DNA from 4 places in the Streptomyces mirabilis genome. Region 3 is predicted to be linked to each of the others. Evidence: riboswitches for the same ligand, from Rfam matches in the RefSeq annotation. Region 3 holds a riboswitch; each other region holds the start of a gene.
What was found. A riboswitch is a leader RNA that binds a small molecule or an ion and turns the genes downstream of it on or off. The one in region 3 is predicted to bind cyclic di-AMP.
Positions count from the first base shown of each region.

Region 1 (7,529 bases), 2.6 Mb from region 3:
GGTCAGCCCAAGCCCTGGGCCTTCCCGGCGCCCGAGCGCGGCACGCTGGACAACGGCCTGACCGTGCTGCGCTGCCACCGCCCCGGCCAGCAGGTCGTCGCCGTCGAGGTGCTGCTCGCCGCGCCGCTGGAGGCCGAGCCCGCGGGCCTCGACGGCGTCGCCACGATCATGGCGCGCGCCTTCTCCGAGGGCACCGACAAGCTTTCCGCCGAGGAGTTCGCCTCCGAGCTGGAGCGCTGCGGCGCCACCCTGGACGCGCACGCCGACCACCCCGGCGTGCGGCTGTCGCTCGAAGTGCCCGTCTCGCGCCTGCCCAAGGCGCTCGGGCTGCTCGCCGACGCCCTGCGGGCACCGGCGTTCGCGGACAGCGAGGTCGAGCGGCTGGTGCGCAACCGGCTCGACGAGATCCCGCACGAGACGGCCAACCCGGCACGGCGTGCCGCCAAGGAGCTCTCCAAGGAGCTGTTCCCGGCGACCTCGCGCATGTCGCGCCCGCGCCAGGGCACCGAGGAGACCGTCCAGAAGATCGACTCGGCGGCCGTACGCGCCTTCTTCGACAAGCACGTACGTCCCGCCACGGCCGCCGCCGTGATCGTCGGCGACCTGACGGGCGTCGACCTCGACGCGCTGCTCGCCGAGACGCTCGGCGACTGGACCGGCTCGTCCGCCGAGCCGCGCCCCGTGCCGCCGGTGACCGCCGACGACACCGGCCGTGTGATCATCGTGGACCGCCCCGGCGCGGTCCAGACGCAGCTGCTCATCGGCCGCGTCGGCGCCGACCGGCACGACCGTGTGTGGCCCGCCCAGGTGCTCGGTACGTACTGCCTCGGCGGCACCCTCACCTCGCGCCTGGACCGCGTCCTGCGCGAGGAAAAGGGCTACACCTACGGTGTGCGGGCGTTCGGCCAGGTCCTGCGTGCCGCCCCGGACGGAACCGGTATCGCGATGCTCGCCATCAGCGGCTCCGTGGACACCCCGAACACCGGCCCGGCGCTCGACGACCTCTGGAAGGTGCTGCGCACCCTCGCCGCCGAGGGCCTGACGGACGCCGAGCGCGACATCGCCGTACAGAACCTGGTGGGGGTGGCGCCCCTCAAGTTCGAGACCGCGGCGGCCGTCGCGGGCACGCTCGCGGACCAGGTCGAGCAGTACCTGCCGGACGACTATCAGGCGACGCTGTACCAGCAGCTCGCCGCGACCGGCACGGTGGAGGCCACCGCGGCCGCCGTGAGCGCCTTCCCGGTGGACCGTCTGGTGACCGTCCTTGTCGGCGACGCCGCGCACATCCAGGAGCCCGTCAAGGCCCTCGGAATCGGTGAAGTGACCGTCGTTTCGGCGGAGTAGGGGTTCAGCGGAGCAGCGGCCCAGTAGAAGCCGGCTGGACGCCGAGCCGCACGCGGAGCGGAAGAGCGTGACTCCGTAGGGCCCGGGTGACTGAAGAGTCGCCCGGGCCCCTTTTTGCTCGGATTTCCGCTCGGATTTCGCTTGGACTTCATCCCCAAGATGTCCGTATTGGTAGGGAGGTTGCCCGTCTGCCCTGTGGCATGCACTACAAAAACCGTGATCCGTTTGTTGATTGAAAGACGCCCCGTCTAGCGTCGGGGCGGCTGTTCGTCAGGCAGTGCGCCGCGCCCGCGGCACCGGACAGTCATCGCCGAGTCCCCGTACGGCGCGAGCCAGGGGAGCCGGGGACCCATACGTAGTCCCTGGGGTGAATCGGACGCCCTCCCTGGAGGGGGTCCGTAGGAGACCTTCCTGCTCCGAACCCGTCAGCTAACCCGGTAGGCGAGAGGGAAGGAAAGGATCAGCCCCTACATGGCGTTCACCTGTGGCCCCGGGAAACACCGCCGTCCGAGCCGCGTGAAGCGCTCCACCACGAACGCCGTCGGCGTCGCCGCGCTCACCACCACCGGTGTCATCGGAACCCTGGCCGCCCCGGCGCTCGCCGCGGACGCCTCCGTCGAGCAGTCCGGGCTGACCCAGGCCGTCACCCTCGGCGACAGGGTCGCCGCCCAGATCGACGCGCAGGCCGCCGCCCAGCAGCGCGCCGCCGACGAGGCAGCCGCGCGCAAGAAGGCCGAAGAGGCCGCGCGCAAGAAGGCCGCCGAGGAGGCGAAGAAGGAGCGCGAGGCCAAGGAGCGTGCCGCCCGCGCCGCCGAGCGCAAGCGCCTCAACACCTTCGTCCTGCCGATCACGGGCTCGTACATCTCCACCGGCTACAAGACCGGCGGCAGCCTCTGGTCCTCCGGCAGCCACACCGGCGTCGACTTCCACGCCGCCTCCGGGACCTCGGTCCACGCGGTCGGCTCCGGCACGGTCGTCACGGCCGGCTGGGGTGGTGCCTACGGCAACCAGATCGTCCTGAAGATGCACGACGGCACCTACACGATGTACGGCCACCTGTCGTCCATCGGCGTCTCCGTGGGGCAGACGGTCACCCCGGGCCAGCAGATCGGCCTCTCCGGCTCCACCGGGAACACCACCGGGCCGCACCTCCACTTCGAGGCCCGCACGACGGCGGAGTACGGCTCCGACATGGACCCGGTCGCCTACCTCCGCTCGCACGGCGTGAACGTCTGACGCTCGCACGGCGTGATCCTCTGCCGTTCGGACGGCGTGATCCTCGGCCGCTCGCGCACCGTGAACGACCGACGACCGGCGTCAACACTTCCGAAGCCCCGGCTCCCCTCAGCCGGGGCTTCGTCGTTTCGAACGACTGTCTGTCCAAAAAATATCCATGGATTCCGGCCCGCCATCGGAAATTCCGGCTCTCTGCAATAGAGTCGCTGAACAAGCGTCAATCGACCGCGTTTCGCGGGGATTAAGGCGGAGGTCCGGTCATGCGCATTCCCGCGCACTCGGTATGCACGGCGATCCGTGACGACATCGTCGCGGGTGTCTACGAGCGCGGCAGCCGGCTCACCGAGGAACTGCTCGCGCGCCGCTACGGCGTCTCGCGGGTCCCCGTGCGCGAGGCCCTGCGCACGCTGGAGGCCGAGGGCTTCGTCGTCACCCGTCGGCACGCGGGCGCGTGCGTCGCCGAGCCCACCGAGCAGGAGGCCGCGGACCTGCTGGAGATGCGCATGCTCCTGGAGCCGCTGGGCGCCGCGAGGGCCGCGCAGCGGCGCACCGAGGCCCACCTCAAGGTGCTTCGAGGCCTGGTCAGGCTGGGGCAGGAGCGGGCCAGGAGGGGGAACAGCGAGGATCTGCGCTCGCTCGGCGGCTGGTTCCACGAGACCCTCGCGCAGGCCTCCGGGAGCCCCGCGCTGACCTCCACGCTGGCCCAGCTGCGGCACAAGATCGCCTGGATGTACGCGGTCGAGGCGCCGGCCAATCCGGCGGAGTCCTGGGCGGAGCACGGCGGGATCGTGGACGCGGTGGCGCGCGGCGACAGTGAGCGGGCGCGGGCCGTCACGGCGCTGCACACCGAGCGCGCGACGGTCGCGCACCGGCTGCGTTTTCCCGGCGGGGGAGATCGGCCGGAGCGTGTGAGGACTTCGCAACATCCCGTAAACATGACGGGCGTGCGTCATTAACACCGGCACCGTATACAAAGAGAGGTAATTCGCGGGGGATTATTTCTGCTGCCCGTAATTGGGAAAAGCGAAGGGCCCGCCCGATGTTTTCAGGCGAGCCCTTCGAATGTGTGCGGGGCGGGGTCTTTTGGTGCGAAGACCACTCCCGCCATCAATTGAGGAACCCCGCTCGGGGGCTCTTTCTCAGACGGTCTCGGGGAGCTCCTCGAGACCCTCCGCCACCAGCTTCGCCAGCCGGTCGAGCGCGGCGTCCGCACCCTCGGCGTCCGAGGCGAGGACGATCTCCTCGCCGCCCTGGGCGCCCAGGCCGAGGACCGCTAGCATGGAGGCCGCGTTGACGGGGTTGCCCTCCGCCTTGGCGATCGTCACGGGGATACCGGAGGCCGTGGCCGCCCGGACGAAGATGGAGGCGGGACGGGCGTGGAGGCCCTCGGCCCAGCCGACGTTGACGCGGCGCTCAGCCATGTGATGCTGCCCTTCAGGTGTTCAGGGTTGTCTAGACCAGTGTTCCACAACGTGAAGCGAGCCCGGGGCAGGGTGCTGTTCCTGTCCCGGACTCCGCGTCGGATCCCGGCCTGGATCCGACTTCGGTGCCCCTAGCCTGCCTCGCGCCGTTGTCGGACGCGAGCCGTACTCTGGGGCCCATGCAGACCTCGTCGGACCGGCACGAGTACCCCTCCCACTGGGAGGCCGACGTGGTGCTGCGCGACGGCGGCACCGCCCGCATCAGGCCCATCACCGTCGACGACGCCGAGCGGCTGGTGAGCTTCTACGAGCAGGTATCGGACGAGTCGAAGTACTACCGCTTCTTCGCGCCCTACCCGCGCCTGTCCGCCAAGGATGTCCACCGCTTCACGCACCACGACTTTGTGGACAGGGTGGGGCTCGCGGCCACGGTCGGCGGCGAGTTCATCGCCACCGTACGCTATGACCGTATTAATGCCGATGGTCGGGCCGCCTCCGCGCCCGCCGACGAGGCCGAGGTCGCCTTCCTCGTGCAGGACGCCCACCAGGGCCGCGGCGTTGCCTCGGCCCTCCTGGAGCACATCGCGGCCGTCGCCAGGGAGCGGGACATCCGCCGTTTCGCCGCCGAGGTGCTGCCCGCCAACACCAAGATGATCAAGGTGTTCACGGACGCCGGATACCAGCAGAAGCGGCACTTCGAGGACGGCGTCGTACGCCTGGAGTTCGACCTCGAACCCACCGACCGCTCGCTCGCCGTGCAGCGCGCGCGGGAGCAGCGCGCCGAGGCGCGGTCCGTGCAGCGACTGCTCGCGCCCGGCTCGGTCGCCGTCATCGGAGCGGGCCGCGCCCCCGGCGGGGTGGGACGCAGCGTCCTCGACAACCTGCGCGAGGCCGGGTTCACCGGGCGCCTGTACGCCGTGAACAAGGCACTCCAGGAGAAGGAGCTCGACGGCGTCCCGGCCCACCGCTCCGTCCGTGACATCGCCGAACCCGTCGACCTAGCGGTCGTCGCCGTGCCCGCGCCGTTCGTCCCCGAAGTAGTCGCGGAGTGCGGCGAGCACGGGGTGCAGGGCCTCGTGGTCGTCTCCGCCGGGTACGCCGAGAGCGGCCCCGCCGGACGCGAGCGTCAGCGTGCACTCGTCCGCCAGGCCCGTACGTACGGGATGCGCATCATCGGACCGAACGCCTTCGGGGTCATCAACACCTCCCCCGAGGTGCGCCTCAACGCCTCGCTCGCGCCCGAGATGCCGCGCCCCGGGCGGATAGGCCTGTTCGCCCAGTCCGGCGCGATCGGGATCGCCCTGCTCTCCCGGCTGCACCGGCGCGGCGGCGGCGTCACCGGCGTGACCGGAGTGTCCACCTTCGTCTCCTCCGGGAACCGGGCGGACGTGTCCGGCAACGACGTACTCCAGTACTGGTATGACGACCCGGACACCGACGTCGCCCTGATGTACCTCGAATCCATCGGCAACCCGCGCAAGTTCACCCGGCTCGCCCGGCGGACGGCGGCGGCCAAGCCGCTGGTCGTGGTCCAGGGCGCACGGCACGCCGCCGCTCCCCAGGGGCATGCCGTACGGGCCACCCGGCTGCCGCACGCCACCGTGTCCGCGCTGCTGCGGCAGGCCGGGGTGATCCGGGTCGACACGATCACCGAGCTGGTCGACGCGGGGCTCCTGCTGGCCCGCCAGCCGCTCCCCGCAGGACCCCGGGTGGCGATCCTCGGCAACTCGGAGTCCCTGGGGCTGCTGACGTTCGACGCGTGCCTCGCCGAAGGACTGCGACCGCTTCCTCCGCTGGATCTGACCACGGCGGCTTCGGCGGAGGACTTCCACAGGGCGCTGACGAAAGCCCTCGCCGATGACAGGTGCGACGCCGTGGTGGTGACCGCCATACCGGCGGTGGGGGAGACGTCGGCCCAGGACGCGGCCCTGGCTCAGGCCCTGCGCTCGGCCTCGGCCTCGGCCCCGGCGAAGCCGGTGCTCGTGGTGCACGTCGAGCTCGGTGGGCTCGCGGAGGCCCTGTCGGCGGCGGCCAGCACCGCACCACAGGCGGCGTCCACGGCACCCGGTGCTCGGGCACCCCGCCCCGCCGAACGCCCGGCCACCGTGGTGAGCGGTCCCCCGGAGGCGAGCCCCCGGCTCATCCCGGCCTACCCGGCCGCCGAGCGCGCCGTCCGCGCCCTCGGCGAGGCCGTGAAGTACGCCCAGTGGCGGCGCGAGGCGGCCGACCCCGGAAAGGTCCCCGAGTACGAGGACATAGACGAGAAGGGCGCCGCCGAGCAGATCGACGAGCTGCTCTCCCGGGGCTCGGGACTGACGCTCGGCCCCGAGGACGCCTGCGTGCTGCTCGGGCGGTACGGCATCGATGTACACCGGGCTCTGCCGGCGCCGACACCCGACGAGGCCGCCGCGGCCGCGCGCACCCTCGGCTACCCCGTGGCCCTCAAGACCACCGCCCCGCACCTGAGACACCGCGCCGACCTGGGCGGCGTACGCCTGGATCTGACGGACGAGGCGCAACTGAGGTGGGCGTACACGGAGTTGACCGACCTCTTCGGAACGCCGGAGGTGCTGCGCCCGGTCGTGCAGAGCATGGCGCCGCGCGGGGTCGACACGGTCGTACGGGCCGTCATCGACCCGGCGGCCGGAGCGGTGCTCTCGTTCGGCCTGGCCGGAGCCGCGTCTGAGCTGCTCGGGGACACGGCACACCGGCTGGTTCCGGTCACCGACCGGGACGCGAGCTCATTGGTCCGGTCGATCCGGACGGCGCCGCTCCTGTTCGGCTGGCGTGGCTCGGCGCCGGTCGACACCGTGGCCCTCGAAGAGCTGATGCTGCGCGTCTCGCGGCTGGTCGACGACCACCCGGAGGTCGTCGCCGTCTCCCTGGAGCCGGTGGTGGTCGCTCCGCGCGGCCTGAGCGTGCTCGGCGCCACCGTGCGGCTGGCCCGCGCCCCCGTCCGCGACGACCTCGGTCCCCGCACGCTTCCCGTCGTCTGAGCCGTACGGGTCCCGTCGTCCGAGCCGTTCCGGCGCCCGCCGCCGTCGACGATTCGTTCTGATCCGTCCACGACAGACACCCGCGACCGGTGCCTCGCAGTCGGTGGGCCACCGTAGGATGGACGTCATGGCCAAGACCAGTACGACGACCCAGGGGCTGCGAGCGGCGATCGAGCGCAGCGGCTACTACCCGGCCCTCGTGGCCGAGGCGGTGGAGGCCGCGATCGGCGGCGAGACCATCCGGTCGTACCTGGTCCACCAGGAGACGACGTTCGACGCCAACGAGGTGCGCCGGCACGTGACCGTGCTCGTCCTCACCGGCAACCGTTTCATCGTGAGCCACACCGACGAGCAGAACGCGGACACGACCTCGCCGACGCCGTACGCCACGACCTCGACCGAGTCCGTGAAACTCGGCCGGATCTCGTCGGTCGTCGTCAGCCGGGTCGTCGCCAACCCCGAGTCGTACACACCGGGCACGCTGCCCCGCGAGGTCGTCCTGACCATCGGCTGGGGCGCGGTCTCCCGCATC
Region 1 is NZ_CP074102.1:1,816,240-1,823,768, reverse strand. Features, by position in the region: gene SMIR_RS08095 (M16 family metallopeptidase) at 1-1,344, shown strand, start outside; cyclic di-AMP (ydaO/yuaA leader) riboswitch at 1,643-1,803, shown strand; gene SMIR_RS08090 (M23 family metallopeptidase) at 1,816-2,580, shown strand; gene SMIR_RS08085 (GntR family transcriptional regulator) at 2,841-3,536, shown strand; gene SMIR_RS08080 (HPr family phosphocarrier protein) at 3,720-4,001, opposite strand; gene SMIR_RS08075 (bifunctional acetate--CoA ligase family protein/GNAT family N-acetyltransferase) at 4,181-6,997, shown strand; gene SMIR_RS08070 (DUF5998 family protein) at 7,125-7,529, shown strand, end outside.
Region 1: it holds a riboswitch for cyclic di-AMP, as region 3 does, so the genes downstream of both, SMIR_RS08090 (M23 family metallopeptidase) here and SMIR_RS19700 (M23 family metallopeptidase) in region 3, are expected to answer to the same signal.

Region 2 (7,529 bases), 3.2 Mb from region 3:
CAGAACCCCTCAGAGGAGGCGCGTGCCATGAATGAACCGTCCGCCCGTCATGTCCTGCCCGAGTTCACCGAGCGGACGAGCGTGGGGCACCGGACCCTGGATCCGTACTCGAAGCTGCTCGACGAGCGGATCGTGTTCCTGGGGACACCGATCGACGACACCTCGGCGAACGACGTGATGGCGCAGTTCATGCACCTCGAATACCTGGCGCCGGACCAGGACATCGCGCTGTACATCAACTCTCCCGGGGGCTCGTTCAGCGCGATGACGGCGATCTACGACACGATGCAGTTCGTCAGCTGCGACGTGGAGACCACCTGCCTGGGGCAGGCCGCGTCGGCCGCCGCCGTGCTGCTGGCCGGCGGCGCGCCGGGCAAGCGGTTCGCGCTGCCGGGGGCCCGGGTGCTGATCCACCAGCCGTCACTTGCCGAGCCGGTACAGGGACAGGCGAGCGATCTGGCCCTCCAGGCCGAGGAGTTGATGCGCACTCGGAGGCTGCTGGAGGACATGCTCGTACGGCACACGGGGCAGAGTCCTGAACAGGTCGCCGCCGACATCGAGCGGGACAAGATCCTGGACGCACAGGCCGCGTTGGCGTACGGACTGGTGGACGGGATCATCCCCAGCCGCAAGACCTCGCGCACCGCGCCCGGTGCGAGGAACGCCACACCCGACGCGAGGTGATCCGCCGATGGTGCCCGAACTGCCCCCGCTGCCCGCGCTGACGCGAGCCGAGGCCGAGTTGATCGACCGTTACCTCGACGTGGTCGACCTGCTCGGCCGCATCAACCCGGCCAGGCCCGGAGACACCTACCGCGGGCTGCGCGCCGCCCAGGCGTTGGTCGCCAAGGCCGGCGAGCTGCGGGACGCCCTCGCGCTGATGCACCAGCGCGGCGAGAGCGAGGTGCACGCGCCGACGCTGGCACAGGCCCTGCGCGTCCTCGACGGCGAGCGACGGGCGGCCCGCGTCACTCTGCCGCCCGACGCCGACAATTGACACATCCACACCCGGGCCGCCGTGCGCGCCGAGTCGACGAGGCGTCCGGCCTGGGGTTCAAACGGACCAGATGGAGTACCCCCTGATGGAGTAGTCACAGGTCCCTTCGAGGAACCCGAAAAGTTGCGCAACGCGCGTAGCGGAAAGGCGGAATGAGACGCTCCGGTGCAGGTACGAGCGTCGTAGGTGTCCCCAACATCGCCCGAACAGAGGGTCGTCCACCCGAACGGGTGAGTGGTGAGTAACCCCACAAATCGCCGATTCCGCTCGGATTTTCCGACTGCCATGCGTGAAGATCCCTTCCGACGACAAGCCCCCGCCACAGCGGCGGGGCGGTCCGGGCGGACGCCGAGTCCTGCCGCTGCCCGGATGACCGGTCGACAGAAGTGCATCGGCAGGAGTGGAGGACCCAGCAAGACGGGTCGCCGGAGAGATCCGGGCGGTCCTTGGGGTGAAGCCGCGCAAGCGGCCGGGCTACTTCGCCAGCCCGAATCCGACAGGTCATCCTTCACAGGCGGCTGACGAAGGGTTGCGCATGACTGCGCTCAATCGTGTCCCGTCGATGTGGACCCGGGCCGGTACGGCCTCGGCGCTCACTCTCGCCGCCGTGGGCGGCAGCCTTGTGGTTCCTGGCGTCGCATCCGACGCCGAAGCGGCCACCTTGGCGACGAAGGCACTTCAGGTCGCGGCTTCCAAGAAGGGCTCCCCGTACCAGTACGGTGCCGCCGGGCCACGCCGCTTCGACTGCTCCGGGCTCACGCTCTACTCGTACAAGAAGGCGGGCAAGACGCTGCCTCGTACGGCCGCGGCGCAGTACAACAAGACACACCACATCTCCGCGTCCCACCGCAAGGCCGGAGACCTGGTGTTCTTCCACTCGGGCCGGAACGTGTACCACGTCGGCATCTACGCCGGGAAGGGAAAGATCTGGCACTCCCCGAAGACCGGGGAGGTCGTGAAGCTGCAGAAGATCTGGACGAAGAGCGTCTGGTACGGCCGGGTCAGCTGACCTGCCCGAGGGGGTGCCGCCGGCCGGCACCCCCTCGGGGTCCCACCCCCCCCGGGGCGTGAAAAGTGGACGGACCGGTTACTCGTTCATCATGGCTGAACGACCTCCCCCCGAGGAACGGAACGAGACGCCCCTCGAGCGTGCCGATCGCAACTTCGGCGAGCTGCTCCAGGAGCTGCGCGTCACGCAGACCGGTGTGCAGATCCTCTTCGCGTTCCTGCTGACGCTGGCGTTCACCCCGCGCTTCCCGTCCCTCGACACGGTGCAGCGCGCCACGTACGTCACCACGCTCCTGCTGGCCGTGGTGGCCGCCGCGCTCTTCACGGCGCCGGCCGCACTGCACAGGTCGCTGTTCCGGCAGGGCGCGAAGCCGACCATCGTGCGGGTCTCCTCCGTCCTGGCCACGATCGGGATGGGCGTGCTCATGCTGGCGCTGACGGGATCGGTGCTGCTCGTCGTGGACGTGGCACTGGGACGCGCCGCCGGGATCGCCTCGGGCGCGGGCACCCTGCTCGTCTGCGTGGCACTGTGGGGCGTCCTGCCCCGCGTGGTGCAACGTACGGTCGTCAGCGCGGCAACGGCTCCGAAAGAAGCACCGGACCGAGAACCGTGAGCGCGCTCCCCGTGACCGCCTCCAGGGCACGGCCCGCACGGCCGGCGGACGCGGGTGAGCGGCTCGTGGTCCGGGCGCGCCGGACCCTCGACGCACTGGAGCAGGCCCGGCATGAACTCGCGGGCCTCGCGGGCGGCACCCTGCCGCTCGGCACCTTCCAGACGGCGGGCCGGGCCTTCCGGGCCCTGCTGCGCGGCGCCTTCGAACGCGCCGGGCAGCGCAGACACGACAACTGAGCCGCTCCTCAGGGCTCTTGTGGGCCGCCGGCCGTCACCGGCTGGGCCGGCACCGTCCAGGGCAGGTCGATGGCAACCGTCTTGCCGCCCTCGCGGGTGGGCCGGACGACGAGTCTGCCGCCGCACTCGGCGGTCAGCCAGCGGATGATCACCATGCCGCGCCCGTTGTCCTGCTGGACGGCGGCAGGCAGACGTTTCGGAAAGCGCGGATGGCTGTCGGTGACGCCGATCCGCAGGTGTTCGTCTCGGTCGAGCCTGACGTCCACGGTGAAGGTGGGCGACTGGCCGAAAGTGTGCTGGACGGCGTTGGTGGCTAGTTCTGACACGATCAGGCGTACGGTGTCCGCGACTTCCGCGTCGCACGGCAGGCCCCATTCGGCCAGCACATCGGCGACGAAATTCCGGGCCGCGGAGACCGAGGCGGGATCGCTCGGCAGAGTGACGGATGCTTCCTGGTGATCTGCCATGGCGACGTCGTCCTTTTCCCACGGGACCGGAGTCCGACACGGAGCGGATGGTTCGAGTACGGTCCCGGACTGGTGCTTCGCGCCAGACTGCCATCACGGGGCCGGTCACGGGTGCGATCCACCGAGATATGCATATATCTGTCGCTCGATGCGGTGAACTCTGCGACGGCGGAGCGTATTTGGGCGGCCCGGAAGGAGTAAGGAGTACGGCCATGCAGCACGGTCCCGCGGTGCGCCGCCGCAAGCTCGGTGCCGAACTGCGCGCGCTGCGCGCCGGTGTGGGCCTCACCAGTGGTGAGGCGGCCCGTCTCGTCGGCTGGCACCAGTCGAAGGTGAGCCGCATCGAGACCGGTATCAGTGGGGTGAAACCGGCCGACGTGGAGCGCCTGTTGGACGCCTACGCCGTCACGGAGCCCGAGTTACGGGAGCTCCTGGTCGGCCTCGCGGGCTCCGAGGGCAATGGACGCCACCACTGGTGGCACGCCTACCGCGGGGTCCTGCCGCCCGCGTACCGCGACTTCATCAGTCTGGAGTCCCAGGCCAGCGGGATGCGCACGCTGGAGACCTCGGTGGTACCCGGACTGCTCCAAACACCCGAGTACGCGCGGGAGGTGACCCGGGTCGCCGTCGGCGGCCTGGAGGACGACAAGCTCGACGCACTCGTCGAGGTGCGCCTCGCCCGGCAGGACGTCCTGCGTTCGAATCCCCCGCTGGAACTGACCGCGGTCCTGGACGAGGCCGTGTTAAAACGCGAGGTCGGCGGCCCGGAGGTGATGGCTCGGCAACTGGAGCGACTGCGGGAGGCGGCAACCCTGCCTCAAGTGCGGCTTCAGGTACTGCCGTTCGCCGCGGGAGCCCATATCGGCGTCACCGGGCCTTTCGTTATCTTCTCATTTCCGAACACAACTGATCTGGATGTGGTTGTTCTCGACCACTTGACGAGTAGCCTCTATCTCGAACGGAAAGAAGACCTTCAGGCCTACACCGAGGCCTTCAACGCCCTTCAGTTCCACGCCCTTTCACCCGAGGACTCGTTGGACTACATCGCCGGGATAGGTGACGGCGCGTAAGGAGGCACCCCCATGACTGCACTGCCTCGGTACGTACGTTCCAGTACTTCACTCCGCCACGTGCGATGGCTGCGCAGCAGCCGCAGTACGGGAATGAACAACTGCGTCGAGACGGCCCGACCCGGCCCAGGACCCTGGGCCGGACTGGTCGCGGTGCGCGATTCCAAGAACAAGGCGGGCCCCGCCCTGCTGTTCACTCCCGCCAGTTGGGAGGGCTTTGTCGCCGGACTGAGCTGATCACGCCGACGGCGTGCTCGATCTGCGCGTCGGTGAGGTCCGCGCGAGCGGTCAGCCGCAGCCGTGAGATGCCGTCCGGCACGGACGGGGGGCGGAAGCAGCCGACGGCGAGTCCCGCCTCGCGGCAGTCGGCGGCCCACCGCAGGGCCTGTTCGGGGGACGGCGCGCGCACGGAGACCACGGCGGCGTCCGGTCGTACGGCTTCCAGGCCCTCGGCGGTCAGCCGGGTGTGCAGCGCCGTCGCCACCTCACGGGCCCGGGCGGCGCGCTCCGGCTCACGGCGCAGCAGCCTGAGCGCCGCGAGGGCCGCGCCCGCCGCCGCGGGCGCGAGACCGGTGTCGAAGATGAAGGTGCGCGCCGCGTTGACCAGGTGGTCGATGACCGCGGCGGGACCCAGGACGGCGCCGCCCTGGCTGCCGAACGACTTGGAGAGCGTGGCGGTCACGACCACGTCCGGGGCACCCGCGAGCCCCGCGGCCTGCGGGGCGCCCCGGCCGCCGTCGCCCAGGACGCCCAGCCCGTGCGCGTCGTCGACGAGCAGCGCCGCGCCGTGCTCGCGGCAGGCGGTGGCGAGTGCGGCCAGCGGGGCCGCGTCGCCGTCCACCGAGAAGACCGTGTCGGACACGGCGACGGCGGGACCCTCGTGCGTGCCCAGCGCCTTGCGCACGGCTTCGGGGTCGGCGTGCGCCACGACCTGGGTCGCACCCCGGGCGAGCCGGCAGCCGTCGATGAGGGAGGCGTGGTTGCCCGCGTCCGAGACGACCAGCGAGCCGTGCGGCGCGAGCGTGGTCACGGCGGCGAGGTTGGCCGCGTAGCCGGAGGAGAGGACGAGCGCGGACTCGAAGCCGCAGAAGTCGGCAAGCTCGCGTTCGAGTTCGCCGTGAAGTTCGGTCGTGCCGGAGACGAGCCGCGAGCCGGTCGCGCCGGCGCCCCAGCGGCGGGCGGCCGCCGCGGCGGCCTCCGTGATCTCGGGGTGGCGGGCCAGCCCGAGGTAGTCGTTGCTCGCCAGATCGAGAAGGGGTGAGTCGGCGGCGCGGGGGCGCAGGGTACGGACGAGTCCGGCCTGGCGACGCTGGTACGCCTGCTCGTCGATCCACGCGAACGGCGATCCGGCCATGCTGGTGCCTCCGGGCCCTGGGAGTGGTCGTGAGGGGGTCATGAAGGTGGTCGTTTTGTAGGCAGTGCACAGACCCTAGCGGGACGACGCGGCGCCCATGATGTGGCAATACCCACACGTCGAACCGTCTCTGTTGTGCAAACTCTCCTTGGCCGCAGCGGCTCGCATACGTCAGGATCGGATCTCATGGACCTGCTGAACACGCTGGTGGACAAGGGGCTTCGGCGCGAGCTGCCGACCCGTGACGAGGCGCTGGCCGTGCTGGCCACGTCCGACGACGACGTGCTCGACGTGGTGGCCGCGGCCGGAAAAGTCCGCCGGCACTGGTTCGGCCGTCGAGTGAAACTCAACTATCTGGTCAATCTGAAGTCCGGTCTGTGCCCCGAGGACTGCTCGTACTGCTCGCAGCGCCTCGGTTCCAAGGCCGACATCCTCAAGTACACCTGGCTCAAGCCCGACCAGGCCTCGCAGGCCGCGGCGGCCGGGCTTGCCGGGGGCGCCAAGCGGGTCTGCCTGGTGGCCAGCGGCCGCGGTCCGACGGACCGTGACGTGGACCGGGTCTCCGACACCATCAAGGCGATCAAGGACCAGAACGAGAACGTCGAGGTGTGCGCCTGCCTCGGCCTGCTCTCCGACGGCCAGGCCGAGCGGCTGCGCGAGGCGGGCGCGGACGCCTACAACCACAACCTGAACACGTCCGAGGGGACGTACGGGGACATCACGACCACGCACACGTACGCCGACCGGGTGGACACGGTCCACAAGGCGCACGCGGCCGGTCTGTCGGCCTGCTCGGGTCTGATCGCGGGCATGGGTGAGTCGGACGAGGACCTCGTCGACGTCGTCTACTCGCTGCGCGAGCTCGACCCTGACTCCGTTCCGGTGAACTTCCTGATCCCCTTCGAGGGCACCCCGCTCGCCAAGGAGTGGAACCTCACCCCGCAGCGGTGCCTGCGCATCCTGGCCATGGTCCGTTTCGTCTGCCCGGACGTGGAGGTCCGCATCGCGGGCGGCCGCGAGGTCCACCTCCGGACGATGCAGCCGCTCGCCCTGAACCTGGCCAACTCGATCTTCCTCGGCGACTACCTCACCAGCGAGGGCCAGGCGGGCAGGGCCGACCTGGAGATGATCGCGGACGCCGGCTTCGAGGTGGAGGGCGCGGGCGAGGTGACCCTGCCGGAGCACCGCGTGACGGCGGGCGGAGGCTGCGGTGCCCACGCCGAGGCCGGGTGCGGCTCGCACGCGGACGCCGGGTGCGGCTCGCACGAGGGTGGCGGCGTCTGCGGTTCCGTGCAGGTGCAGGCCGAGCAGGAGCAGCCCGCCGAAGCGCGTACGGATCTCGTCGCCGTACGCCGCCGTGGTGCCGGAACGGACCTCGCCCCCAATGCCTGACCTGTCCGAGCCGTCCACGCTGCCGGTGCGGGAACTGCTTGAGCTGGACCGACGGCACGTCTGGCATCCGTACGGCCCCATGCCCGGCCGCCAGGAGCCGCTCGTCGTGGAGTCGGCGAGCGGGGTACGCCTGCGACTGGCGGACGGCTCGGGCGAACTGGTCGACGGCATGTCGTCCTGGTGGTCGGCCATCCACGGCTACAACCACCCGGTCCTCAACGACGCGGCGCGCGACCAGCTGGAGCGCATGAGCCATGTCATGTTCGGCGGGCTCACGCACGAGCCCGCCGTACGGCTGGCGAAGCGCCTGGTCGACATCACGCCCGAGGGCCTGGAGCACGTCTTCCTCGCCGACTCCGGCTCGGTGTCGGTCGAGGTCGCCGTCAAGATG
Region 2 is NZ_CP074102.1:7,675,972-7,683,500, reverse strand. Features, by position in the region: gene SMIR_RS34030 (ATP-dependent Clp protease proteolytic subunit) at 28-684, shown strand; gene SMIR_RS34025 (hypothetical protein) at 692-997, shown strand; cyclic di-AMP (ydaO/yuaA leader) riboswitch at 1,375-1,529, shown strand; gene SMIR_RS34020 (C40 family peptidase) at 1,533-2,006, shown strand; gene SMIR_RS34015 (DUF6328 family protein) at 2,098-2,619, shown strand; gene SMIR_RS44990 (hypothetical protein) at 2,616-2,855, shown strand; gene SMIR_RS34005 (ATP-binding protein) at 2,864-3,322, opposite strand; gene SMIR_RS34000 (helix-turn-helix domain-containing protein) at 3,535-4,392, shown strand; gene SMIR_RS33995 (DUF397 domain-containing protein) at 4,405-4,629, shown strand; gene bioF (8-amino-7-oxononanoate synthase) at 4,586-5,746, opposite strand; gene bioB (biotin synthase BioB) at 5,933-7,138, shown strand; gene bioA (adenosylmethionine--8-amino-7-oxononanoate transaminase) at 7,131-7,529, shown strand, end outside.
Region 2: it holds a riboswitch for cyclic di-AMP, as region 3 does, so the genes downstream of both, SMIR_RS34020 (C40 family peptidase) here and SMIR_RS19700 (M23 family metallopeptidase) in region 3, are expected to answer to the same signal.

Region 3 (7,529 bases):
GGCGTACGCGGCGGCCGGGTGGCTCACCCCGCCCGAGCCGTACGTGCTCGGCTCGATGCGGGCGCGGCGGCTGGCCCGCGAGTACGCCGCCCACCACTTCGGCAAGGCGGCGGCGCGCTCGGTCGCGCAGTACGAGGCCTACGCGACCTCGCTGGCGTTTCTGCGGCACCGGGGGCGCAGTGGCCGCGCCAACGCCGACTTCGTCGTACGGGAGCGGGAGTTGCTGCACGAGCTGTGGCGCCGCCGGGAGGTCGCCCGCCCCTCCCTCGCGTACGCGGCCCACACGGCGGCCCCGGCCCTACCCGTGCCGCCTCAGGTACCGCCGCCGTGGCCCGGGTACGGCTACGCGCCGGTGCCCGGCCAGGCGAACCCCGCCGGCGCGCCCCCGTACCCCACCGGTGCGACGACGCCGTATCCCGCCCCGGCGACGCCGTACCCCGCGTACAACCCCTACCAGTCGTAGACCTCAGGCGGACGCTTCCGTCAGCCTGGCCACCTCCGCGTCCGTCAGGGTCAGGTCGGCGACCGCCAGCAGGGCCGGCAACTGCTCGACCGTCCGGGCGGAGGCGATGGGCGCCGCGACCGTCGGCCGGGCGGCGAGCCAGGCGAGGGCGACCGTGGCGACCTCGGCGTCATGGGCCCCGGCGACCTCGTCGAGAGCGGCCAGGACGCGGATGCCGCGCTCGGTGTCGAGGTGCTTGCCTGCGCCCTCGGCCCGCGCGGAGTCGACGGTCGTACCCGGGCGGTACTTGCCGGTGAGGAAGCCGGACGCGAGCGCGAAGTACGGGACGGCGGCCAGGCCGGTCCGGGAGGCGACCTCCTGGAGCGGGCCCTCGTAGGTGTCGCGCGAGACGAGGTTGTAGTGGGGCTGGAGGGCGACGTATCGCGCGAGGCCCTCGCGGTCGGAGAACTCCACGGACTCCGCGAGCCGCTCGGCGGAGATGTTGGAGGCGGCGATCTCCCGGACCTTGCCGGCCCGCACCAGTTCGTCCAGCGCGCCGATGATCTCCTCGACCGGCACCGAGGTGTCGTCGAAGTGGGTGTAGTAGAGGTCGATGTAGTCCGTGCCGAGGCGGCGCAGCGAGGCGTCGGCGGCGGCCCTGATGTTCGTCGCGGACAGGCCCTTGTACTCGGGGTGGGTGCTGACCTTGGTGGCGAGGACCACGTCGGAGCGGTTGCCGCGCGCGGCGAACCACTTGCCGATGATCGTCTCCGACTCACCGCCCGTGTGGCCGGCGATCCACGCGGAGTAGCCGTCGGCGGTGTCGACGAAGTTGCCGCCCCCGGCCGTGTACGCGTCGAGCACGGCGAAGGACTGCGCCTCGTCGGCTGTCCAGCCGAAGACGTTGCCGCCGAGGGAGAGCGGGAAGACCTCGAGGTCGGAGGAGCCGAGCTTGCGGAGAGAAGTCATGCTTTATTTCAGCAGCCGTACCGGACTGCCGTATTCCGCACACGGCCCCCGGGAACGATCAGGGGTTGATGCCCTTGCTCTGCAGCCACGCCATCGGGTCGATCGCGCTGCCGCCGCCCGGGTGAACCTCCAGGTGCAGATGCGGCCCGGTCACGTTGCCGGTCGCGCCCACGCGCCCGATGACGTCGCCGGTGGCCACCTTCTGCCCCACGCTGACGCTGATGGACGACTGGTGGCAGAACCACAGCTCCGTGCCGTCGTCGAGGGTGAGGATGGTGCGGTAGCCGTACGAGCCGGCCCAGCCCGCCTCCGTGATCGTGCCGCTGTGGATGGCCTTGATCAGCGTGCCGGTGGGGGCCGCGAAGTCGAGGCCGGTGTGGTACCCGGAGGACCACATGGAACCGGCGTCACCGAAGCGGGAGGTCAGGGTGTACGAGGAGGTGGGCAGCGAGTAGCTCTTGGCGAGCTCGGCGAGGCGCGCGGCCTCGGCCTTCTGCTTGGCGTCCTCGTCCGCCTTCTTCTTGGCGGCGGCGACCTTGGCCTCGGCGTCGTCCTTCTGCTTGGCGGCCAGCGCGACCGCCTTCTTCGCCGCGGCGGACTCGGCTGCGGCCTGGGCCGCCTTGTCGACCTGGTCCTGCTGCGACTCGGCCTGCAGGATGATGCGGGCGCGCAGTGCCTCGCCCGCGTCCTTGTTGCCCTGCGCGGCGTCGGCGCTGGTCACACCGGCGCTGGTGAGCGGGGTGGCGGAGCCCTTCGGCGTGCTGGAACCGCCGTCGGATATCAGCGCCTTGGCGGACTGGGTGACCGAGGAGAGATCGGGCAGCGAGATGGACACCGGCGGCTTGCCGGGCGCCGCGGTGGCCATGCCGCCCGCGCCGACGGCGGCGATGACGCCGACGCCCAGGACCGTGGAGCTGCGGGCGAGTCCCCCGCCGCGCTGCTTGGAGACGCGGTGCCGGCCGCGGAGGGGACGGAGCGAATCCTCGGTCGGGTTCCACTCCTCCCAGGGGCCCTCGTCCTTGCCGTAGGCGTAGCCAAAAGTCTGGGTCTCGTTCGGCGGGAACGAAGTGGGCTGGGCGGGCCGGTTGGACGCCACGTGGGCGTGCTCCTTTCCTTCCTTCTCGCCTACCGGGTTAGCTGACGGGTTCGGAGCAGGAAGGTCTCCTACGCGCGTCAACCCACGGTGTCTCCACCGTGAAAGACGCTCGATTCACCCCAAGTTGGTGGTTCCCCGGTTCCCTTGCGGGATTCGGCGCGTGCGCACGGAGCCGACTCTTGTGACGGCTGGGACGACCGCGCTGCGTTATCGAACGTTAATAGACACGGGTACCGGATTCCAAGCTGTTCGTACTGATCATTAACCACTTTTGGCCAGGACTTACCGACCATGAGCGGCGGAAATCGGGCGAGTTGGCCGCACCCTTCTACCCGGCGGTTATGTGACAGTGCGTCAGTTGTTATGCGGAGGGGCATCGGCCGATCACCCCTCGTGACAACGATCAAGAACGCCCCTTCCCGTGACTACGGCCGCCGTACGGCGAGCAGTGCCATGTCGTCGGTCAGTGCTCCGCCCGTGTGCCGCCGGACCTCCTCCGAAAGGGTGGCCAGCAGGACGTCGGGGCCGGGGAAGGTCCGTCCGGCCAGGCGCGCGGCCGGATCGTAGAAGCGCCCCTGCGCGTCGCGGGCCTCGGACAGTCCGTCCGTGTGGAAGAGGAGCGTGGCCCCGTGCGGGAACTCCGCCTCCTGCGCACGGTCCGGCCAGCTGCCCAACTCACCCATGCCGAGCGGCAGTGCGGGGTGCGCGGCTGCGAGCGTGACCAGCGTTCCGTCCGCGTGCAGGAGCAGCGGCGGCGGGTGGCCGCGGTTGACGAACCGTACGAGGCCGCCCTCGTGCGTGATCTCCGCGAGGACGGCGGTGGTGAACCCCTCGAAGGCGTCGAGGCCCTTGCGCCGGATGCCCTCGCGGGCCAGCGCCCGCTCCAGCCGCTGCGCGACCGCCTCCGGCGTGGCCTCCTGCTCGGCCGCCTCCCGGAACGCCCCGATGAGCACCGCGACGGCGGCCACCGCTTCCATGCCCTTCCCGCGTACGTCGCCCACCGCCAGCCGTACGCCGTGCGGGGAGTCCTGCACCGCGTACAGGTCGCCGCCGATGAACGCGCCCGCCTGCGCGGCCTCGTAGCGCGCCGCGACGTCGAGGCCGCCGATCCGCCGGTCGGGTTCCGGCAGGACGGCACGCTGGGCCGCCTCGGCGATCCGGTGGGCCGAGGCGAGTCGTTCGTCGGTGCGACGGACGAGGATGTTGATGAGCACGGCCAGCACGCCGACGGTCGCCACGGTGGCGACCTCCGTGAGCGCGTCCACCTTGGAGACGATGCCGAGCCGGATGTGGATCGTGAGCACCGAGACGAGCGCCGCGATGCCGGTGAGCACGGTGCCGCGCAGCGAGAAGAGCGGGGCGGCCACGAGCGGCGCGGCCGTGAAGAGGGGGCCCGCGGTGAAGGCCATCGGGGTGAAGTAGTCGTAGAACGCGCCGACCAGGATGAGCAGCGCGGGCAGCACCCGGACGAGGTTTCGCGCGCAGGAGATCCGGCTCAGGTCCGCCTCGGCCGGGCGGGGCATCGGCTCGTCCCCCAGCCCCGGATCAGGCACGGGGTCCCCGGGCAATCGCCCACCGGACCGGTCGTACGGCCAGTCGTTCGGCTCGTCGTTCGGCTCCTCGGCCCGCTGCACGCCTCCTTGCTGCTGCCCCACCCGTCCAGGCTTCCCGGCGCGGGGGCGGGGGGCGAGTGGTGAGGGGCCGACCGGGGGATGCGTCAGTCCGAGCCCGACCACCGGACGCCGCCCGCTCCGCCGTGCCCGTGGTGGTGCCCGGCCGGGGCGACGACGGTCCCGCCGTCCGGCACGAAGCCATGACCGCCGTGGCAGACCCCGAAGAACAGCGCGCACGCGGCGAGCAGCAGCGCGAACGCCGGCGCGCACCGGACCAGCCACCGAGGACGACTCATAGTGAGCGGAAGACTACAGAAAGTCGGGTCGGCAGGGAAAACCGGGGCGGGACGGCAAACGGGAAAGCCGGGCGGGAGGAAACCCGGACGGCAAGAAATCTGGGACGGCAGACGGGAAAAACCAAGGGCCGGAACTCGTTTCCGAGTTCCGGCCCTTGGCCTTCAGTAGCGGGGACAGGATTTGAACCTGCGACCTCTGGGTTATGAGCCCAGCGAGCTACCGAGCTGCTCCACCCCGCGTCGTTGAAATTAGTGTACGCCATCCGCGGGGCCCGATTCACCAGGCTTTTCGCGGACGCCCGCGAGGCCGCCCCTACCCGGCCGCGAGAAGGTGCCGATTGGGCGCCACGGCCTGCTCCTCGAACTCCGGCAGTACGACGACATCCGCCCCCGCGGCCACGAGCAGACCGTTCCCGTCGGCCCCCGTCACGAACGTGTCGGGCTCGCGCCACGCGGTGACCACCCGCCGTACACCCGCGTCGAGGATCAGCCGCGCACAGGGCGCGGGCCGGGACGCCCTCCGCGCGCAGGGTTCCAGGCTGCTGTACACGGTGGCGGAGCGCAGCCGCGGATCCGCGGCATCGATCTTCGCGAGCGCCGCCTCCTCGGCGTGCACGACGGGGTCGTCGCCCTCCCGCGAGTGCCCGCGCGCCAGCTCGGTGCCGTCGGCCGCCACCACCACCGCCCCCACACTGAACGCCGTCTCCGAGGGCGGGCACAGCGCCGCCAGCTCGCAGGCGACGCCCAGCCAGTGCCGGTCCGCGGCGGAGGCGAGAGCGCCCGCCCCGGGTGCGGTGGGGACGTAGCGGACGAGGACGACGTCCCCGACCGGCCGTGTCTCCACCAGCAGCATCCGGCCCGGCGGATATCCCCCGGGTCCGAACAGCCGTGGCGCGTCCGGCTCCCCCACGAAGAGCGGCGCGACGGCGAGCTGCAGCTCGTCCGCCAGCCCCTGCGCCATCAGCTGGGTGTGCACGCGCCCCCCGCCCTCGACCATGAGCCGCCGCACCCCGCGTACGTCGTGGAGGTGTTCGAGCACGACGCGCCAGTCCAATTCGGCGCCGGTCGGGACCACGGCGACGTCCAGTCCGCGCAGGGCGTCGGTGGCGCGTCCGGCACCCTTGTCCGTCGTGTAGACGACCTTCTCGCCGCCCGTGTGCCAGAACTGGGCGTCCGGGTCGAGGTCGCCGGAGCCGCTGACGGTGACCTTCAGCGGGTACTCCGGGCGTCCTGCGGCGATCCGCGCCGCCCGGCGCTCGGCGGAGTTGACCAGCAGCCGGGGGTTGTCCGCGCGGATGGTGCCGGCGCCGATCAGGATCGCGTCGCTGGACGCCCGCACCTCGTCGACCCGGTCGAAGTCGGCCGGGCCCGAGAGCAGCAGGCGGTCGGGGCCGGTGTCGTCCAGGAAGCCGTCGAGGGAGACGGCGGCGGACAACAGGACATAGGGGTGGGGCATGGGGCGCACTCTCCAGCTCCGAGCGCAGGGCTCCTAGTGGTTCAAGTTTTAAACAATACCTAGACTGGCGGCATGACGACCCGCTGGCTCTCCCCCGCCGAGCAGCGCGCCTGGCGCGCGTACAACGCCGCCACCTCGCTCCTGGAGGACACGATCGACCGGCAACTCCAGGCCGAGACCGGCATGCCCCACCTTTACTACTCCATCCTGGCCATGCTGTCCGAGGCACCGGACCGGCGGCTGCGGATGACCGACCTCGCCGAGATCCTGAAGATCACCCGCAGTCGGCTGACGTACGGCGTCACCCGGCTGGCGAACGACGGCCTGGTGCGCCGGGAGGGCTGCCACAGCGACAAGCGCACCCAGGTCGCGGTCCTCACGGACGAGGGCATGGACGTTCTGGAGCGGGCGGCGCCGGGTCACGCGGAGCAGGTCATGAGGGCGGTCTTCGACCGGCTGACCCCGGAGCAGGTGGGACAACTGGAGGAGATCTGCGGGGCCATCACCCGCGGCATCCAGGGGGAGAATCCCGGGGCCTGCGGGGAAGATCTGCCATGGCGACGGCGTTCTTCGTGAGTCGGCGACGGCGTTCCTCGTAGTCGGCGACGACATTCCTCGCGAGCCGTACGACAGCACTCTTCGTGAGCCGTACGACACGGAATCGAGCAAAGCCGTTGCTTGAACTTTAAAGCACCGTGTACTGTCTGCCTCCGAGGCAGTGCTTCAAAACTGAAGCACCACCGGCACAACTCGCACCACACCCGCTGGACCGGAGAGACAACATGCGCGATTTCCCCACCGCCACGGTGCGCACCCGCGTCACTGTGCCCCTGCGTTTCGGCGACGGCTACTCGGTCGACGCGGAGTTGGTCACCTTCCACGGCCTCGCCGACGACAAGGAGCACCTCGCCGTCGTGCTCGGCAAGCCCGGCGCGACCCCGCTGGTGCGGCTCCACTCCGAATGCCTGACCGGTGACGTCTTCGGCTCGGCCCGCTGCGACTGCGGCCCGCAGCTGCGCGAGGCGGTGGAGCAGATCGCGGAGCGCGGCGGAGTGCTCCTGTACCTCCGTCAGGAGGGCCGCGGCATCGGCCTCTACAACAAGCTCGACGCGTACGCCCTCCAGGACCAGGGCCTCGACACATACGCCGCAAACGCCGCGCTCGGTCTGCCCGAGGACGGCCGCGACTACACGGCGGCGGCCCAGATGCTCCAGGCCCTCGGCATCGACGACCTGGACCTGCTCTCCAACAACCCGGACAAGGCCGAGCAGCTGCGCGACCTCGGCGTCACGGTCTCCCACCGTGTCCCGACGGGCGTCTTCACCACCGCCCACAACGTGCGCTACCTGCGCGCCAAGGTCCTCCAGACCCAGCACACGCTCCCCCTGCCGGAACTCACGGCGGGCTGAGCCATCGGGCCCCACACTCCCCAAGCACACCGAAGCCCCAGGTCAGATTCCCTCTGACCTGGGGCTTTTCGGTAGACCCTGTGGGACTCGAACCCACAACCAATGGATTAAAAGTCCACTGCTCTGCCAATTGAGCTAAGGGTCCACACGCCGGCCCGGATCGATCCCGTGCCGATGCATCCCCGAGCATAGCCGGACGAGGCCAGGACTCCGATCGGGTATCGGCGTCCCGGCCACGCCAACAGCGA
Region 3 is NZ_CP074102.1:4,437,852-4,445,380, reverse strand. Features, by position in the region: gene SMIR_RS19710 (PrsW family intramembrane metalloprotease) at 1-463, shown strand, start outside; gene SMIR_RS19705 (aldo/keto reductase) at 467-1,411, opposite strand; gene SMIR_RS19700 (M23 family metallopeptidase) at 1,470-2,507, opposite strand; cyclic di-AMP (ydaO/yuaA leader) riboswitch at 2,519-2,676, opposite strand; gene SMIR_RS19695 (PP2C family protein-serine/threonine phosphatase) at 2,933-4,030, opposite strand; gene SMIR_RS19690 (hypothetical protein) at 4,225-4,416, opposite strand; tRNA gene SMIR_RS19685 (tRNA-Met) at 4,583-4,656, opposite strand; gene SMIR_RS19680 (dihydrofolate reductase family protein) at 4,730-5,872, opposite strand; gene SMIR_RS19675 (MarR family winged helix-turn-helix transcriptional regulator) at 5,945-6,448, shown strand; gene SMIR_RS19670 (GTP cyclohydrolase II) at 6,655-7,281, shown strand; tRNA gene SMIR_RS19665 (tRNA-Lys) at 7,354-7,426, opposite strand.

Region 4 (7,529 bases), 1.2 Mb from region 3:
CGGGGTTGTCGGAGAGCGCGAGTTGCAGCGCGGGGTCCAGGCCTCCGCTGCGGTACTGCGCGGCGGCGATCGAACCCAGCGCGTCCCGAGCCGTGTTGAGCCGGTCCTCCCTGCGCGCCGCCTCGTCACGCAGCGCGTTCAGCCGCTGCTCGGCCTTGTCTGCCTTGTCCTTCGCGCCGTCGTACTTCTGGGTGGCGACCTCCGCCTCCTCGTACAACTTGTCCACCTTGGCCTTCACCTGTGCCGGCGACAGCTGCGGGTCCGCGTGCCCCGTCCCGTCGAAGCCCGTCGCCGTGGCCGCTCCCGCGAGGGCGATGGTCGCGGCTGTGCGGGCCGTGTTTCCACCGAGCGAGCGCTGTCTGGGCTTTCGGTGCGCTGCCACGAGGGCCCACATCCTTCCCGGGACTTGCGTACGACCGCCGGGGACGAGCGCGGTCAGCGGGGACACGTCCGGCGGCGGCCCCACACAGGGGGAGCGGGCCGCCGCCGGACCTTTCTCGGCGGTGGTGTCCGGCTGCCGCCCCTGGCCCGGGCGGCGGTGGGGAGCCGGCCACCTGGTGGAGGACGCTAAACCTGAGAGTGATGTCCCGGTAACGTCATGTACGGAAGTGGCGCCACTGGATCGCGGGGTGACCGCATGTGACCGTGATCCCGGCCCGGCGCCGTCGACTTCACGCGGTGTGATGACCGATGGGGCGGTTCCGGGACAATCGGTGGTTCCCGGGTGGTAGTGGTCTACAGGGGGTGGGCCGGTGACAAGAGGGGTGAGGGCCGCCGATTAGGCTCCGGCTCCATGGACGTACTCATCCATCTCTTCGTCGGCCTGCACATCATCGGCATCGCCTCGCTCCTCGGCGGTTTCCTCACCCAGATGAAGGCGATGGGCCAGGGCACCGCCCGGTTCGTCCCCGCCATGCTGTACGGCGCGCTGACCATGCTGGTCACGGGCGTCGCCCTCGTCGGCCTCAACCAGGCCGACGACCACTCGGTCAACACCATCAAGATCGGCGTGAAGCTCGCCCTGCTGATCGTGATCCTCGGGCTCGTCTATGTGAAGCGGGACGACGAGAAGGTGGACAAGGGCCTGTTCGGGCTCGTAGGGCTGCTCACGACCGCGAACATCTTCATCGCGGTGCTCTGGACCTGACGGCCCCCCGAAGGCCCCCACGGACGGCTACGGCGCTTCCGGACATCTGACGGCTACGGCTCGTGCGGACGCCCGACGCCTACGGCTCCTGAGGACGCCTGACCGCTACGACCACCACCGCCAGCCACGCCGCGACCGAGATCCACAGCAGTACCTGCCCGAGCCCCCTGAGCCAGCCGACGCCGATGGCGGCCGCGACCGACAGCGCCGCCACCGCCGTCATCCCCAGCGGGAACACGGTCGCCCAGCGCAGCACGTCGTAGCGCGGGCGGGGCCACCGGGCCTCCGCCACGGCCAGCACGCAGTACGAGCCGAGGACGAGCACGAGCAGCGCCTCGGTCACCCAGCGCAGCACGCCGTTGTCGTCGTTGTTCCACAGGTAGATGTTCGCCTGGTACGCGAGGATCAGCTTCGACCCCGCCAGCGCCGAGATGGCGAGCGCGCCGGCCGCGACCCACTGGTCCCCGGCGCCCGTGGCGACCTCGCGGTAGTCGAAGTAGAACATCGCCAGCGCGTAGAGCAGGAGCCCCAGCCAGAACAGCACCAGCGCGGTGTGCGCGAGCCAGTCCGTGTGCGTCGCGGGGGCGAGCGTCGCGCCGAGCACCGCGAGCCCCTGCGTGGCCACACAGCCGAGGAACACCGCTCCGGGCATACGGGGCCGCCATTGCCGTACGACCAGGAAGAGCAGCCCGGGCCAGAGCACCGCCGACAGGGCGAGCAGGGCCTCGGCCGGCACCTCCCACCCCAGCGTGACCAGCCGCGTGCCGAGCACGGTGGTCGCCGCGACCGCGGTGAGCGCGCCCGGCGCAGCGGCCTCCGCCAGCCACCGCTCCCGTTCCCGCAGCAGCCGTACGACGAAGGCCGCGGCGAGCCCGAGCCAGCCGACGGCCGCCAGGGCCAGCACGATCCGGGACAGGATCTCGTAGCCGGTCTGCTCCAGCCCGATCGAGATGATGCCGGTGGCCAGGATCGCGGCTCCGGCGCCCGGCGGACTCTGCGCCCACCAGGTGCGCAGGCCGGTCCACCGGGGGCCGGGCGGGGAGATGGCTGACATGGGCCCGATGCTAAGGACCTTCGAGCGGGTTGGCGGCGGGCCACGCGCGCGTGGAGTCCGATGAGCCCCACGCGCGCGTGCCGGGCGCCGGGGCGTTAGGCCGGACGCACCACGCTGTGGATGATTGACTCACCGCCGTAGAAGATCGACTCCTCGCGGACGTACGCGCCCGGCTTGGGGGCGTGGATCATCATGCCGTTGCCGATGTAGAGGCCGACGTGGCTGATGTCGTCGTAGAAGAAGACGAGGTCACCGGGCTTGATATCGGCGAGCGGGACCGTCGTGCCCACGTTGACCTGGTCCCAGGTGGTACGCGGGAGATCGACGCCGGCGGCCTTCCAGGCGGCCTGGGTGAGGCCGGAGCAGTCGTAGGAGCCGGGCCCGGTCGCGCCCCAGACGTACGGCTTGCCGATCTGGGTGCGGGCGAAGGCGAGGGCCTTGTCGGCCTTGGCGGTGTACGAGGAGTCGGTGGCCGAACTCCCCGAGGTGCCCGAGGTGCCGGTGGTCCCGGAGGTCGTCTGCTGCTGGGCGGCCGCCTCCTGGGCCTTCTTCTCCGCCGCGGCCTGCTGCTGCGCCAGTTCCGCCGCCTTGCGGTCGGCCGCTTCCTGCTTCTTCTTCTCGATCGCCGCGAGCCGCGCCTTCTCCTCGGCGGTCAGCTTCGAGAGCAGGTCGCGCGCCTCGGCGAGCTTGCGCTGCACGTCGGCCTTGGACGTCTTCAGCGCACTTTGCGTCGTGGTGAGCGTCTGCAGGCTCTGGGAGGCCTCCGCGCGCTTCTTGGTGGTGGCGGCCTGCTCGGTGATGTAGTCGTCGACGGCCACCTTCTGGCGGCTGGTCAGCCGGTCCATCAGCTGGGTCTGGTCGAAGTAGTCCTGTGGATTGTCGGCCAGCAGGAGGGTCGCGGTGTCGGGGGCGGAGGCACCGGTGCGGTACTGCGCCGCGGCGAACGAACCCAGCTCCTCGCGCGCGGTGTTGAGCTTCTCGGTGCGCTGGGCCACGTCGTCGAGGAGGGAGTCGACGCGCTTGCGCTGCTGCGCGGTCTTCTCCCTCGTCGCGTTGTACTTCTCGGTCGCCGCCTCGGCCTGGTGGTAGAGGTCGTCGACCTTCTTCTCGACCTCTTCGACGCTCGGCTTGGGATCGGCCGAGGGCGCGGCGTTCGCCGTCTGGGAGAGCAGGGCCACGGAGGTGAGGGCCGCCGTGGCGAGGGCGGGGGTCCGTATACCCGCTATGCGTGTACCCGTAGGACTCCACTTGCGATGCGACGCCAAGGTGGCGACTCCTTCCGTCATCCGCCTACCGAGTTAGCTGTCGGGTTCGGGCGGGTGATTCCGGAAGGTTTGCCCTACGGTCCTTGTCCCAGCGGACAGTTGGACCGATTCACCCCAAGGTCGGTTGGGTCCCCGGCTCCGGCTGCCGCGTGGGCGCACCGGACTCGGCGGAGGCCGCACGGCCCGGCGGTGTTCGCCGGTTGGGTCGAGCGGCCTGCCCGGCACGCTAGCCAACTCATAAGTGTTCTGTGAAGTTTGATGTGCGATATGCCCGATACATTTTCGTGACCTTGATCCTGGAGGCCATTGATCGGGACCGACTGTGGCTGACCGTAATGAAACGATCCTGAACGGTGACGGCGTCCGCGGCGGAAAGAGTGGCGGAAAGGAATCAGGCGCGGTCACGGAAAGAGATCATGCGCGATCGCGGAAAAACCGGTCGGGTTTCCAGGGTGGCCGCGGGTTGTCAGTGGGGCCGCCTAGACTCGGAGAGCGATGAGCAGCCTCTTTGATGACAGCTTTCTGGCGGACCTCCAGCCTTCCGGGGCCCACGAGGAAGAGCCCCCGCCGCCGCCCGAGGACGGGGCGCCGGAGCCGCTTCCGGACGACCTGTTCGGCGGCCGCTTCGACGTGCCCGCGAGCCGGGACGCCTACTACCGCGACGGCGCGCCCCGCCCCGCCGTGGACCCGGCGGCCCTGCTGGACGGGTTGAACGAGAACCAGCGCGCGGCCGTGGTGCACTCCGGCTCCCCGCTGCTCATCGTGGCCGGCGCGGGCTCCGGCAAGACCCGGGTGCTCACCCACCGCATCGCCCATCTGCTGGGCGAGCGTCATGTCCACCCCGGCCAGATCCTCGCGATCACCTTCACGAACAAGGCCGCGGGCGAGATGAAGGAGCGTGTCGAGCAGCTCGTCGGCCCGCGCGCGAACGCGATGTGGGTGATGACCTTCCACAGCGCGTGTGTGCGGATCCTGCGCCGCGAGAGCAAGAAGCTCGGCTTCACCTCCTCGTTCTCGATCTATGACGCCGCCGACAGCAAGCGGCTGATGGCGCTCGTCTGCCGTGACCTGGATCTCGATCCCAAGCGCTTCCCGCCCAAGTCCTTCAGCGCCAAGATCTCGAACCTGAAGAACGAGCTGATCGACGAGGAGGACTTCGCCGCCCAGGCCGCCGACGGCTTCGAGAAGACCCTCGCCCAGGCCTACGCGATGTACCAGTCGCGGCTGCGCGAGGCCAACGCGCTCGACTTCGACGACCTGATCATGACCACGGTCAACCTGCTGCGCGCCTTCCCGGACGTCGCCGAGCACTACCGGCGCCGCTTCCGCCACGTCCTGGTCGACGAGTACCAGGACACGAACCACGCGCAGTACGCCCTGGTCAGGGAGCTCGTCGGCCCGGCCGCCGGTGACCGGCCCGAGGACGCGCCGCCCGCCGAGGGCGAGCTCGGGCCCGCCGAGCTGTGCGTCGTGGGCGACGCCGACCAGTCGATCTACGCCTTCCGCGGCGCGACCATCCGCAACATCCTCCAGTTCGAGGAGGACTACCCGGACGCGACGACGATCCTGCTGGAGCAGAACTACCGCTCCACCCAGACGATCCTGTCCGCCGCCAACGCGGTCATCGAGCGCAATGAGTCCCGCCGCCCCAAGAACCTGTGGACCAACGCGGGCGCCGGTTCGAACATCACCGGCTATGTCGCCGACACCGAGCACGACGAGGCCCAGTTCGTCGCCGACGAGATAGACCGTCTCACCGACGCGGGCGAGGCCAGGGCGGGCGACGTCGCCGTCTTCTACCGGACGAACGCCCAGTCCCGTGTCTTCGAAGAGATCTTCATCCGCGTCGGCCTGCCCTACAAGGTCGTCGGCGGCGTCCGCTTCTACGAGCGCAAGGAGGTCCGGGACGTCCTCGCGTACCTGAGGGTCCTGGCCAACCCCGAGGACTCGGTCCCGATGCGCCGCATTCTGAACGTTCCCAAGCGCGGGATCGGCGAGCGCGCCGAGGCCATGATCGACGCGCTCTCGCAGCGCGAGAAGATCAGCTTCTCGCAGGCGCTGCGCCGTGTCGACGAGGCGTACGGGATGGCGGCGCGGTCGACGAACGCCGTGAAGCGGTTCAACACGCTCATGGAGGACCTCCGCACGATCGTCGAGTCCGGCGCGGGTCCGGCGACCGTCCTGGAGGCGGTGCTCGAGCGCACCGGCTACCTCGCCGAGCTGCAGGCCTCGACCGACCCGCAGGACGAGACCCGGATCGAGAACCTTCAGGAGCTCGCAGCCGTGGCCCTGGAGTTCGAGCAGGAGACCGGCGAGGGCGAAGGCGAAGGCACGGGGGCGACTGCGGGTACGGCGGATGTCGGCGCCGGTGCGGCTGCGGGTGCTGGTACGGCGTCCGGTGGGCTCTCCGCGTTCCTGGAGCGGGTCGCGCTCGTCGCCGACTCCGACCAGATCCCGGACGAGGAGGACGGCAACGGCGTCATCACCCTGATGACCCTCCACACCGCCAAGGGCCTGGAGTTCCCGGTCGTCTTCCTCACCGGCATGGAGGACGGCGTCTTCCCGCACATGCGCGCGCTGGGACAGGTCAAGGAGCTGGAGGAGGAGCGGCGCCTCGCGTACGTCGGCATCACGCGCGCGCGGGAGCGGCTGTACCTCACCCGTTCGTCCATGCGCAGCGCCTGGGGTCAGCCCTCCTACAACCCGCCGTCCCGTTTCCTGGAGGAGATCCCGGAGACGCACCTGGAGTGGAAGCGCACCGGTGCGACCGCTCCGGTGTCCTCGGGGCCCGTCTCCGGTGTGGCCGCCTCGCTGTCGTCCTCGCGTTCGCGGTCCGCGGCGTCCGGCGCCTCCGGCTTCGCGACGCGCCGCGGGATCTCGGAGAAGCAGGTGGTCTCGCTGGCGGTCGGCGACCGGGTCACCCATGACCAGTTCGGCCTGGGCACCGTGGTCGGCGTGAAGGGAACGGGCGCGAACGCGGAGGCGACGGTCGACTTCGGCGAGGCGAAGCCGAAGCGGTTGCTGCTGCGGTACGCGCCGGTGGAGAAGCTGTAGTCCTACGGGTTCTACGGGGCGGCAGCTCGGAGCCCGGCGACGGCGTTCGGTCACGTCGTCGGGTGAGTCGGGTGAGGAGCCGGTGGGTTACGTCGGGTCCAGGCCGTGGCTGCGCAGCCACGGCAGCGGGTCGATCGCCGAACCGCCCGCGGGGCGTACCTCGAAGTGCAGGTGCGGACCGGTCGAGTTGCCGGAGTTCCCGGAGAACGCGATCTGGTCACCGGCCTTCACGACCGTCCCCGACGGCACCTTGTAGCTGGAGAGGTGGCAGTACCAGGTCTCCGTGCCGTCCATCGCGGTGACGATCGCCATGTTCCCGTACGCGCTGTTCCACTGCGTCCGTACGGTGCCGTCGGTCGCGGCCATCACCGGCGTGCCGTACGACACCGGGAAGTCGATGCCCGTGTGCACGGACATCCAGTTGATGCCGGCCTGGCCGAAGTAGGCGCTGAGGCCCTTCTGCGTGACCGGGAGCACGAATTTCGGCCGCAACCGCTCCTTGCGGGCCGCCTCCGCCGCCGCCTTCTGCTTCTCGGCGGCCTGCTGAGCCTTGAGGTCGATACGTTCCTGCGTCCGGCTGGCCCGGTCGGCGAAGTCGTCCGCGCCCGCGGAGAGGCTCTGGAGCTGGGTGTCCAGTTTGTTGTTGGCGGCCGACGGCTTCACCGCGGTCCCGTCGGACGCGCTGAGGGTCGTGTTGTCCTTGCTGTCGTTCCCGCCGATGGTGCCCACGGAGGCGGCGGCGATCCCCGCGACCCCCATCACACAGGCCGAGGGAACCGCGACGGTCAGCAAGGCGGAACGCTTCGCCGGGGTGCGCCGCCGGGAACGGGACGCGGACCGGTTCGCGACACGGGGGGCCGGAGTGACCTCTTCCATGTCCTCGAGCAGCGGCGCGTCCTGCGCGTCACCGGCGTCCTCGAACTCGTCCTCCGCGGCGCCGGGTTCCTCGTACGACACCTGCTCGAAGGCCGCGGTCGCCTGCTGGTCGAAGGGCCGGTCGTCCACGTCG
Region 4 is NZ_CP074102.1:3,205,769-3,213,297, reverse strand. Features, by position in the region: gene SMIR_RS14045 (C40 family peptidase) at 1-382, opposite strand, end outside; gene SMIR_RS14040 (hypothetical protein) at 794-1,147, shown strand; gene SMIR_RS14035 (tellurite resistance/C4-dicarboxylate transporter family protein) at 1,227-2,201, opposite strand; gene SMIR_RS14030 (C40 family peptidase) at 2,297-3,466, opposite strand; cyclic di-AMP (ydaO/yuaA leader) riboswitch at 3,474-3,646, opposite strand; gene pcrA (DNA helicase PcrA) at 3,962-6,520, shown strand; gene SMIR_RS14020 (M23 family metallopeptidase) at 6,608-7,529, opposite strand, start outside.
Region 4: it holds a riboswitch for cyclic di-AMP, as region 3 does, so the genes downstream of both, SMIR_RS14030 (C40 family peptidase) here and SMIR_RS19700 (M23 family metallopeptidase) in region 3, are expected to answer to the same signal.